3 regions of the Microbacterium sp. JZ37 genome follow, and region 2 is predicted to be linked to each of the others. Evidence: predicted binding sites of a transcription regulator. Region 2 holds the regulator's gene; each other region holds the start of a gene.

Region 1 (3,269 bases), 210 kb from region 2:
GTGATGCACGCTGTCGTCGACGGCCTCGGGCTCGATGCGGACGTGCGCGATGCCGCCGACGAGGTCGCCGCCGCCGTCGTCGGCGGCAGCCTGCAGCTGCCAGCGCACGCGGTCGACGAGGGCCGCGGGGTCGAACCGCGTGGGATGCAGCCACACGCGCTCGCTGCGCGTGCCGCGGTCGTCGGTGAGGATGATCCGGGCCTCGGTGCAGACGAGCCCGGCTTCGCCGAGGGCGGTGCAGACGTCGTCGCACGTCTGGCGCACGGCGAAGGCGATCTGATCGGCGAGCTCGAGCGGCGGCTCGAGATCGAGCTCGCGCGCGAGCTCGGGCGGCGGCGTGCGCGGCTCGACGGGACGGGAGTCCGCGCCGCGTGCGAGATCGTGCAGCCGCACGCCGTGCTCGCCGAGTCGTGCGCGGACCTGCTCGCCGTCGAGCGCGGCGAAATCGCCGAGGGTCTGCACGCCGAGCTTCGCGAGCAGCCCCACGAGAGCGTCGTCTTCGATGGCTGCGATGGAGAGGGGCGCGAGGAAGTCGGCGGATGCTCCAGGCGGCACGCAGCGGACGGGGGCGTCCGCGCGCGTCAGGCGGGCGGCGCGCTCGGCGGTGAAGACGCCGTCGGCGACGCCGGCGCGGGCTCCTGGGAGCCCCATCGCCGTGAGCGCCTCGATGAGGGCGAGGGCGGCGGGCTCCTCCCCGCCGTAGAAGCGGGCGGGGCCCCGAGCCCGCACTGCGGCGAGGCCCGGCCGCAAGGGCTGCACACCGGGGGTGAGCTCGTCGAGGCGCGTGAGCACGGGCAGGAACGCGCGCTCGTCGCGCCCTGGATCGGCCGGGGCGAGCTGCAGGGAGGGGCAGGCCGCCTGCGCGTCGCGGCGGCGCTGTCCGCGGCGCACCCCCTCGGCGCGCGCCGCCGCCGAGCAGGCGACCACGCGGTTGGCATGCAGGATCGCGACCGGCGGAGCGGCGGCGACCGTCGCAGCGGCGGTCGCCGGCGCGGCGGTCGCGGGAGTGCTCGCCTGGCGTGCCCGCGGGTCGCGTGCGGCCCGGCGTGCCGCGTCGCGCGACACGGTCCGCAGGTGCGCGGTGACCGGCCAGTCCGGCAGCCACACGACGATGGCCCTGGTCATCCGACAGCCGCCAATCCGCGTCGCGCCGCGCGCGTCTTCTGCTCGGCGCGGGCGAGCACCGCGCGAGCGCGCTCGGCGCGTTCGGCCGCCGCCGCGTCGATCCGCTCCTCCGCTGCCGGGACGGGCACCACCGCGGGCACGAGAGCCGGACGGGACACCGCGACAGGGGCGCCCTGCGGCCCGGGCAGCTGCACGCGCACGCGCTTCGGGACGGGGGAGCGCCGCCCCGACGACGACACCGTGACGGTGCGCGCCGTGAGCAGACCGTGGCCCTCGCCGAGGCCGGACCACACGGGATCTTCGAGGTGCAGCGTCGCCTCGGCCTGCGGCCAGGGCCCCGTCACGAGCAGCACGCCGCCTCGGTCGCGCAGTCGCGCGGTCAGGCGCGCGACCTCGGCATCGCGCGGGCTCCCGGCGGGGCGCACCGCGACCACGGGGAAGACCTCGGCGATCGCGGACACCGCGGCGAGCCAGCGGTCGCCGGGCTCGGGGACGAGCGCGAAGCGCGACAGGTCGACGCCCGCGGCCTCGGCCGCCTCCGCCGAGAGCTCGGGCATCCCCACGACCGCGCACCAGGAGCCCGCTCGCGAGGGCTCGGCGAGCAGGGCCAGCAGCAGACTCGCCGCGGGATCGAGCGTGTAGACGGCGCCGGGGCGCAGGCCTCCCTCGGGGAACAGGGGCGCGAGCGCGTCGTGCACGGGCAGCGCCGTGACGCGGGCGCTCGCCCGCTGCATCCTGCTGATCTCGGTCTGCAGCCGCAGCACCTCGACCGGAAGCGCCATCCCCATCCCACCATTCTAGAAAGTATGTTCTAGCTCCGCCAGAGGAGTTGTTCGAACACTATTTCCAGCCTCCGACATCGCGGTCGAGAGGACGGTGAGAGGGGAGAAGGGGTGCTGGTCGCCTCGGAGATCCGCCTCAGCGGGCGCCGAGGAACGCGCCGTCCGCTGACCCGATGAACGCGTAGTCCGCGTAGCCGTCGCCGAAGGAGATCGAGATGCCGACCGGGGCGCCCTCCTCGTAGCCGCGCTCGACGAACATGTACGGCCCGTCGACGAGCTCGTCGCGCGTCAGGCCGGCCTCGTCGAGCGCCTGCGCGAGCAGCTCGGGGAACGCCGCCCACGCGATGTCGTCGAAGCGGAAGCGCTCCGCATCGGGGTTCTCCGGCTGGATCGACGCCGGCCCCTGGTTCTCGACGGTGCCGCCCCGGTAGAAGAAGGTGTCGAACCGGTCGGAGCCCGGTGCGGTCGCCATGTCGGCGGACACGTACTCCTCGTACACGAGCACCTGCACCGTCTCATCCGTTCCCGCGGCCTCCTCGATCGCGGCGAGGGCGCGCTGCACGCGCCCCTCCGCGAACATCGACGCGTGGTCCTCGCCGGTGATGATCGTGAGCGTCTCGGCCCGAACGTCGTCGGCCACCGGCACGAGCACGGCTGCCGCACCGACCAGGGCGAGCACCACGTAGGCGGCGATCCGCCATCCGCGGCCCTTCGGGCCCGTGCCGATGATCGGATCTCCCTTGCGCCTGCGCGGCGCGCGCTCCGCGCCCAGCACGACCGGGCCATCCTGCCACTCGGCCACGTGCTCGCGTGCGGGCAGGCGCGACAGTCGCGCGGCATCCGGCACCTCGTCCTCGATGATCGCGACCTCGGGCGCATCCGCCTCGAGGCGCGCGACGGTCACGGATGCCCCGGGCTGGTACTGCGGGATCCGCACGATGTCGACGAGTTGGCGGATGGTCGTGCGGTAGGCGGGGCGGTCGGCCGGCGCGACCGACACGTCGATCTCGCACACCGGCTGGTCGTTGATCGTCGTGCCGGTGCGGCGGAGCGCGTCGATGCGGGCGGGGGCGAAGCGCCCCGCGGCCCTGGCGGCTTCGATCTTCTTCGGATGGAGCCCCGCGAGGGAGCCCATCGACCGCGCGACGAGCACGAGGGGGAAGAGGGTCGACAGGACGATGATCGCGGTGATCCAGATCCACGTGAAGCGGTCGCCGACGAAGATCGAGAAGAGGAGCGCGGCGACCCCGGCTCCGAAGACGAAGGACATGAGGAGCCTGATCACGCTTCCACGCTATCGACATCTGCCGACGGGTGGATGACCGGGGTCCCGCGGGAATGCGGGGGCTCGGGATGTGTTGT
Region 2 (3,269 bases):
GCCTGGAGGAGGTGCTGCAGCACTTCGTTCGAGCCGTTCGCGGCCCAGATCTGCTCGGGCTCGAGCCCGTGCCCGAGGTACTCCGCGAACCCCTCGCGGAGCGCCGTGAACTCGCGATCCGGGTAGCGGTTCACATCCCGCAGCGCGAGGGCCACCGAGTCCGCGATGTCGTCGGCGACCTCGTCGGGGATCGGGTGCGTGTTCTCGTTGACGTTCAGCGCGACGGGCAGCGGCGCCTGCGGAGCGCCGTAGGGCTGCTGTCCGCGGAGGTCGTCGCGCAGGGGGAGGTCATCGAGAGAGACGGTCACCCGTCCATGCTAGAGCGCGCGACGGACTCACTCGCCCGTCGAGTAGGCGGCGGGGATGGCGATCTCCTGCCCCGCGGCGATGTCGCTCCCCGGGAGCTGGTTGAGGTGCAGGATCTCGTCGACGACGTCGCGCGGGTCCGCCTCGGGGGCGACCGCCTGCGCGATGTCCCACAGGGTGTCGCCCGCCATGACCGTGACGGTGTCGAAGGTGCCGGCAGGCGCACTGTCCTCGCGCGAGGCGAGGGCCGCGCCGCCGCTGAGCACCCCGAATCCGATCGCCGCGACGAGCGGAGCCGCGGCGAGCGCGGCGAGGACCCGGCGGCCGCGCACCGTGAGTCGGAGGCGGGTCGAGCGTGCCGGAGCGGAGCTGGTCGTGCGCATGGCGGTTCCTTCCTGTAGATCACTTCGAGTCCGTCTGCTCGGCCGGGAGAGACGGACCCGAAGTGATGTTCCGAACCTATCTTCGATGTGGTCGCGGTGTCAAGAACTCTCTTCGAACGGGTTTCGCGACTTCTGCGAGACACGCTCGAACAAATCTCCCGGAATCCCGTCGAGATCCGCTAGCGTCGTCCTGACGGGACCACCACATCACGCACCTCCGACATTCGAGCGGGGCAGCGAAGGAGCACGACATGACGGATGCGGGCACGCGCGAGGAGAAGCCGCGCACGCGGCGGCGCAAGAACCTGAGCGACAAGCAGCTGGCCATCCTCGAGGTCATCCAGCGCTCCATCCAGCACAACGGCTACCCGCCGAGCATGCGCGAGATCGGCGACGCGGTCGGACTGAAGTCGCTCTCGAGCGTGACGCATCAGCTCGGGCAGCTCGAGCTGAGCGGCTACCTGCGTCGCGACCCCGGGAAGACCCGCGCGATGGAGGTGCTCATCGATCTCCCGGGCTCGGCGGCCGAGAACCCGGCCGACTCGGGCCCCGCGGTCGGCGACGCCGCTCTCGTGCCGCTGGTCGGCCGCATCGCCGCCGGCGTCCCGATCACGGCCGAGCAGCAGGTCGAGGAGATCTTCCCCCTCCCCCGACAGCTCGTCGGCAAGGGCGAGCTGTTCATGCTCAAGGTCAGCGGCGAGTCGATGATCGACGCGGCGATCTGCGACGGCGACTGGGTCGTCATCCGGTCGCAGGGCACGGCGGAGAACGGAGACATCGTCGCGGCCATGGTCGACGGCGAGGCGACCGTCAAGACGTTCCGTCAGCGCGACGGCCACACCTGGCTCCTCCCGCGCAACTCGGCGTTCGAGCCGATCCTCGCCGACGACGCTGTGGTCCTCGGCAAGGTCGTCGCCATCCTGCGCGCGGTCTGACGGCGCAGACGAGGAGGGCGGGAGCCGGTCGGCTCCCGCCCTCCTCGTGTGCCGGGAGCGAACCGGCGGTCAGGAAGCCGCGGTCTCGCGCAGCGCGACCCCGGCTTCGCGCAGCACCGCGAGCACGGTCTCGTGCTCGTTGAAGGCGTAGAGGTGGATGCCCGGGGCCCCGCCGGCGAGCACCTCGCGCGCGAGGTCCGCCGCGTAGGCGATGCCGATCTCCCTGCGGCCCTCGGGGGTCGGCTCGACCTCGAGCGCGATCGACAGCTCCGACGGCAGGGGCTCGCCCGTGAGCTCGAGCATGCGCGCGAGCTTGGCGGGAGAGGTCACGGGCATGATGCCGGGGAGGATCGGGATGGTCACGCCCGCGGCCCGGGCGCGATCGACGAAGCGCAGGTAGTCGTCGGCATGGAAGAAGAGCTGGGTGATCGCCGCCTCGGCGCCGGCCGCCTGCTTCGCGAGGAGCGCATCGAGGTGCTCGAGCGGATGGCGCGAGCGCGGATGCCCGTTGGGGAAGGCCGCGACGAGCGTGCGCGCACGCGGGGCGCGGTCCACCCGCACCGCCTCGGGAACGCCCGGGATCGTCGTCTCGCCGTAGGGAGCGCGCTCGGCCTGCACGCGGTGGATGAGCTGGACCAGCTCGGCCGAGGTCCGCAGGTCGCCCAGGAACGCGTCGTCCTCATCCTTCCCGGCGGGCGGGTCGCCGCGGATGGCGAGGAAGCTGAGGATGCCCGCGTCGAGGAACTCGCGGATGAGGGCGCTCGCCGTCGCGTAGTCGTTGCCGACGCACGTGAGGTGAGCGAGCGGCTCGACGTCCGTGTTCTCGCGGATCCACCGCAGCACGCGTAGCGACGCACCGCCCGTGGAGCCGCCCGCGCCGTACGTGACGGAGAGGAAGTCCGGGCCTGCTGCGGCCAGGCGGCGGATGGTCTCCTCGAGAGCCGCGGTGCGCGCGGGCGTGCGCGGCGGGTACAGCTCGAACGAGAACGGCGTGGCCGACGTCGCCATGTCCCTCCTCCGTGCTCTCCGGTCGCCGCGGCGATCCCCTGCCGCCGCATCCGGCCTCTCCTCTCCCGACCGTAGTCGCCCGCGCGCGGGCGCGGGAGCATCTGTGACGCTCCGTGTCGGAACGTCGCCGGTTACCGTGGAGGACATGACGCAGACGCTCCCGTTCGGCTCGTGGCCGTCGCCCATCGCGGCGTCCGACATCGCGGGGAACTCCCCGCGCCTCGGCGACGCGCGGTTCGTCGGGGGCGACGTGTGGTGGGCCGAGGGAGTCGCGGCCGAGCGGGGGCGCACAGCGGTGCTGCGGGCGAGCGACGGCGCGAGCGTTCTTCCCGCGCCGTGGAGCGCGCGGTCGCGCGTCCACGAGTACGGAGGCGGCGCGTGGACCGCGGCCGACGACGGCGCGCTCCTCTTCGTCGAGCAGTCGGATCAGCGCGTGTACCTGCGCACGACCGATGCGGAGCCCATCCCGCTCACGCCCGCGGGCACCGGCATGGCGTTCGGCGACCTCGTCCTCGCGGAGGGCCGGCTGTGGGCGGTCCGCGAGACGCAGGGCGCCACGGGGGCTCCCCGTCGCGACATCGTCGTCATCCCGCTCGACGGCAGTGCGGCGGAGGACGCGTCCGCGATCGTGAGCGTC
Region 3 (3,269 bases), 1.2 Mb from region 2:
CGTGATGATGTGCGCGTTCGCGCTCACGCGGAGCTTCGAGACGTCGATGCCGCGCGCCGAGAGCGCGTCGAGCTCGGCGAAGAGCACCTCGAGGTCGATGACGACGCCGTTGCCGATGACGGGGTTCACGCCGGGGCTCAGGATGCCGGAGGGCAGGAGGTGCAGGGCGTACTTCTCGTCGCCGATGACGACGGTGTGCCCGGCGTTGTTGCCGCCGTTGAACTTGACGACCCAGTCGGTCCGCTCGCCGAGCAGATCGGTCGCCTTGCCCTTGCCCTCGTCGCCCCACTGGACGCCCACGATCACGATGCCCGGCATGGAATACCCCCTGATGGGTCGTTGTGCCCGGATGCCCGGAACGGCTCCCGGCGGAGGCGTGCGTGTGCCGCGGCGCTCTCCCTGGCCATCCTATCGGGGGCGGTCCGCGGCGCCCGCTGAGCTGCCACGGGGCGTCATCGGCCTCGGGATTGCCAGCGTTCTCCGATACCGTCGAGGGGATGCGCATGTGGAACCTCCCTCTCCAGCCGGCGCGGATGGCGGCGGCGCGATGAGCGCGCGCCTCGGGCTGCAGACGGCTCAGCTTCTGCAGGAGATGATCCGCAACGCGGCGGTGAACGACGGCCGTCCGGACTCCGGCCACGAGATCCGCCAGGTGCGCACCCTGCAGAGCTTCTTCGAGGGGTCCGGGCTCGACGGCGTCGTCGTCGAGCCGCACCCGGGCCGCGGCAGCCTCATCATCCGCATCCCGGGCACCGACCCGCACGCGCCCTCCCTCGCCCTTCTCGGGCACACCGACGTCGTGCCCGTCGAGGAGGCCGGATGGGAGCGCGATCCGTTCGGCGGCGAGATCGTCGACGGCGTGCTGTGGGGCCGCGGCGCGATCGACATGCTCAACCTCACGGCGGCCTACGCCGTCGTGACGCGGGAGATCGCACGGCAGCGGTTCCGCCCGCGCGGCGACCTCGTCTTCGCCGCCGTCGCCGATGAGGAGAACGGCGGCCACTACGGCGCCGGCTGGCTCACCGAGCACCGGCTCGACCTCATCGACGCCGACTACGTGCTGACCGAGTCGGGCGGCGCCCCGGCCGGCGGCAAGCCCGCGATCGGCATCATGATCGGCGAGAAGGGCCAGGCGCCGCGCACGCTGCGCGTCACGGGCGTCCCGGGCCACGGATCAGCCCCGTGGGGGTCGCGCAACGCCGCCGTCATCGCGGCCGAGGCCGTCGCGCGCATCGCGCGGTTCCGCACGCCGACCGTGATCACGCCGCAGTGGCACGCGTACGCCGACGCGCTCGAGCTCGACGCGGAGACGACCGCGAAGCTGCAGGATCCCGAGCGCCTCTACGAGGGCCTGCCCGCGACCGGCCTGCTGCAGGGGTTCGCGCACGCGTCGACGCACACGACCATCTCGCCGAACGTCGTGCACGCGGGCGACAAGCTCAACGTGATCCCCGGCGAGGCGACCGTGCGTCTCGACATCCGCGTCCTCCCCGATGTCGACGCGGCGGATATCGACGGCTATCTGCGCGAGGCGCTCGGCGACCTGCTCGAGAACGTGCGCATCGAGGGCGACGAGTTCGTGCAGTCGACCGTCTCGCCCACCGACACTCCTCTCTTCGACGTGCTGCGCGGGGCGGTCCGGCGCGCGCGCCCCGACGCCGACCTGCTGCCGATGCTCGCCGCGGGCGGCACGGATGGGCGCTTCTACCGCCTGCGCGGCGTGCCGGCCTACGGCTTCGGCGTGCTCAGCGACCGCTGGGACTACGGCAAGTTCCGCACCCTCTTCCACGGGCACAACGAGCGCATCGACCTCGAGTCGCTCGACCTCACGGTGGACGCGATCGACCACGTCGTGCGCGAGTTCCTCGGGCGGGATCACGGCGTGCGCGTGAAGCGCTGAGCGCACCCGCATCTCCCCTGCGCACGCGGCTGCGTGCCGAGGTGCGCTGTCGTTTGGTGTGCAGGCGTCTGGTGTGCCTGTCGTCTGGTGTGCTGTCGTCTGGTGTGCTGGGTGGATGTCGGTGGTGTGTGCTAGCGCTCGTCGCAGAAACATCCCGATCAGGGGAAGAAAAGTGTTGCGTTCGTCGTATCGATGTTCTATGCTGAATGCATGGCGAAGGAGCCAGGATTCGAACCTCTCTTCCCGGGCGTGGCGGTCCGGGACGCGCTGACGCGACTGGAAGGCCTGGCCGAGAGCGTGCGCGGGGTGACGGACGCGGACCTGATCGCGCTCGCGGGGGAGGTCGAGCACCTCGGGCGCACGCTCGATGCGCTGCGCACCCGGGTCGCGGGAGAGATCGATGCCCGCTCCCGCCGCGGTGACGACGACCCGCTCGCGGGCCGGTACGGGTGCCGCACCGGGCTCGAGCTGCTCGAACGGCTCACCGGGGCGTCGAACCGGGAGCTGCGCGGGCGGGTGCGGCTGGATGAAGCCACCCGCACCCGCACCACCCTGACCGGGCAGGACCTCGATCCCCGGTGCGTGCACGTGGCCGCCGGGCTCGCGTCCGGGCTGCTCGGCGCGGAAGCGGCCGCGGGGATCGTGAAGGCCGTCGACACCGCCCGCCGCGGCGGCGGGCACCCCGACCGGGTCGAGCTCATGGAACGCCACCTCGTCGCCCTCGCCACCGGCACCATCACCCCCGACACCGACCCCGACCCGGACACCGACACCGACACGGACACCGGCCCCGACACGGACACGGGTATGGAGGCGGGCGTCGGCGACGCGGACGCGATGGCGGGGCGGGATCCGCTGGAGGAGCTCGCGCCGGTCCCGCCGCTGTCGGTGAACGTGCACGCGCAGGCGTGGATCGACGTGCTCACCGCCGACGGCACCGAACCCGACCCCGACCGGCCCGAACGCGAACGCACCCTCACCCTCACACCCCTGCCCAGCGGAGCCTTCCGCGTCAACGGCACCCTCGTCCCCGAAGCCGGCGCCCTCCTGCAGAACCTCCTCTCCGCCCACACCAACCCCGCCCGCAACGTCACCTTCACCGAAACCCGCGACACGGGCTCAGGCGAAGTCGATCCGAGCGACGACCCGGGCGCGGATGGCGCGGAGTTCGGTCCGGTCATGCCGGACACCCGCTCGCCCGGGCAGAAACGCCACGACGCGTTCTTCGCGATGATCCAGGCCGCCTCACGCGCCGCAGAGACCCCCGCCCTCGGCGGCGCCGCCCCCACCGTCATGATCCACATCACCGCCGACGACCTCACCACCACAGACACCGACACCGGCGCCGGCCGGCGCGGCATCGCGCACC

The links. Region 2 encodes LexA, which represses DNA repair genes until DNA is damaged. Its sites were predicted from a motif close to TCGAACANNTGTTCGA; they were not measured.
Region 1: a site for LexA is predicted at 1,924-1,939, ahead of GC092_RS10025 (DnaE2-dependent mutagenesis accessory factor ImuA'). Genes of this name have one in related genera too.
Region 3: a site for LexA is predicted at 2,085-2,100, ahead of GC092_RS00515 (HNH endonuclease signature motif containing protein). Genes of this name have one in related genera too.

Annotation. Positions count from the first base shown of each region.
Region 1 covers NZ_CP045253.1:2,163,804-2,167,072, reverse strand. The annotation lists gene GC092_RS10030 (DNA polymerase Y family protein) at 1-1,125, opposite strand, end outside; gene GC092_RS10025 (DnaE2-dependent mutagenesis accessory factor ImuA') at 1,122-1,913, opposite strand; gene GC092_RS10020 (hypothetical protein) at 2,044-3,192, opposite strand.
Region 2 covers NZ_CP045253.1:2,375,325-2,378,593, forward strand. The annotation lists gene GC092_RS10995 (histidinol-phosphate transaminase) at 1-308, opposite strand, end outside; gene GC092_RS11000 (LysM peptidoglycan-binding domain-containing protein) at 336-689, opposite strand; gene lexA (transcriptional repressor LexA) at 941-1,624, shown strand; gene GC092_RS11010 (methylenetetrahydrofolate reductase) at 1,694-2,632, opposite strand; gene GC092_RS11015 (alpha/beta hydrolase family protein) at 2,778-3,269, shown strand, end outside.
Region 3 covers NZ_CP045253.1:111,253-114,521, reverse strand. The annotation lists gene GC092_RS00525 (adenylosuccinate synthase) at 1-318, opposite strand, end outside; gene GC092_RS00520 (M20/M25/M40 family metallo-hydrolase) at 548-1,900, shown strand; gene GC092_RS00515 (HNH endonuclease signature motif containing protein) at 2,111-3,269, shown strand, end outside.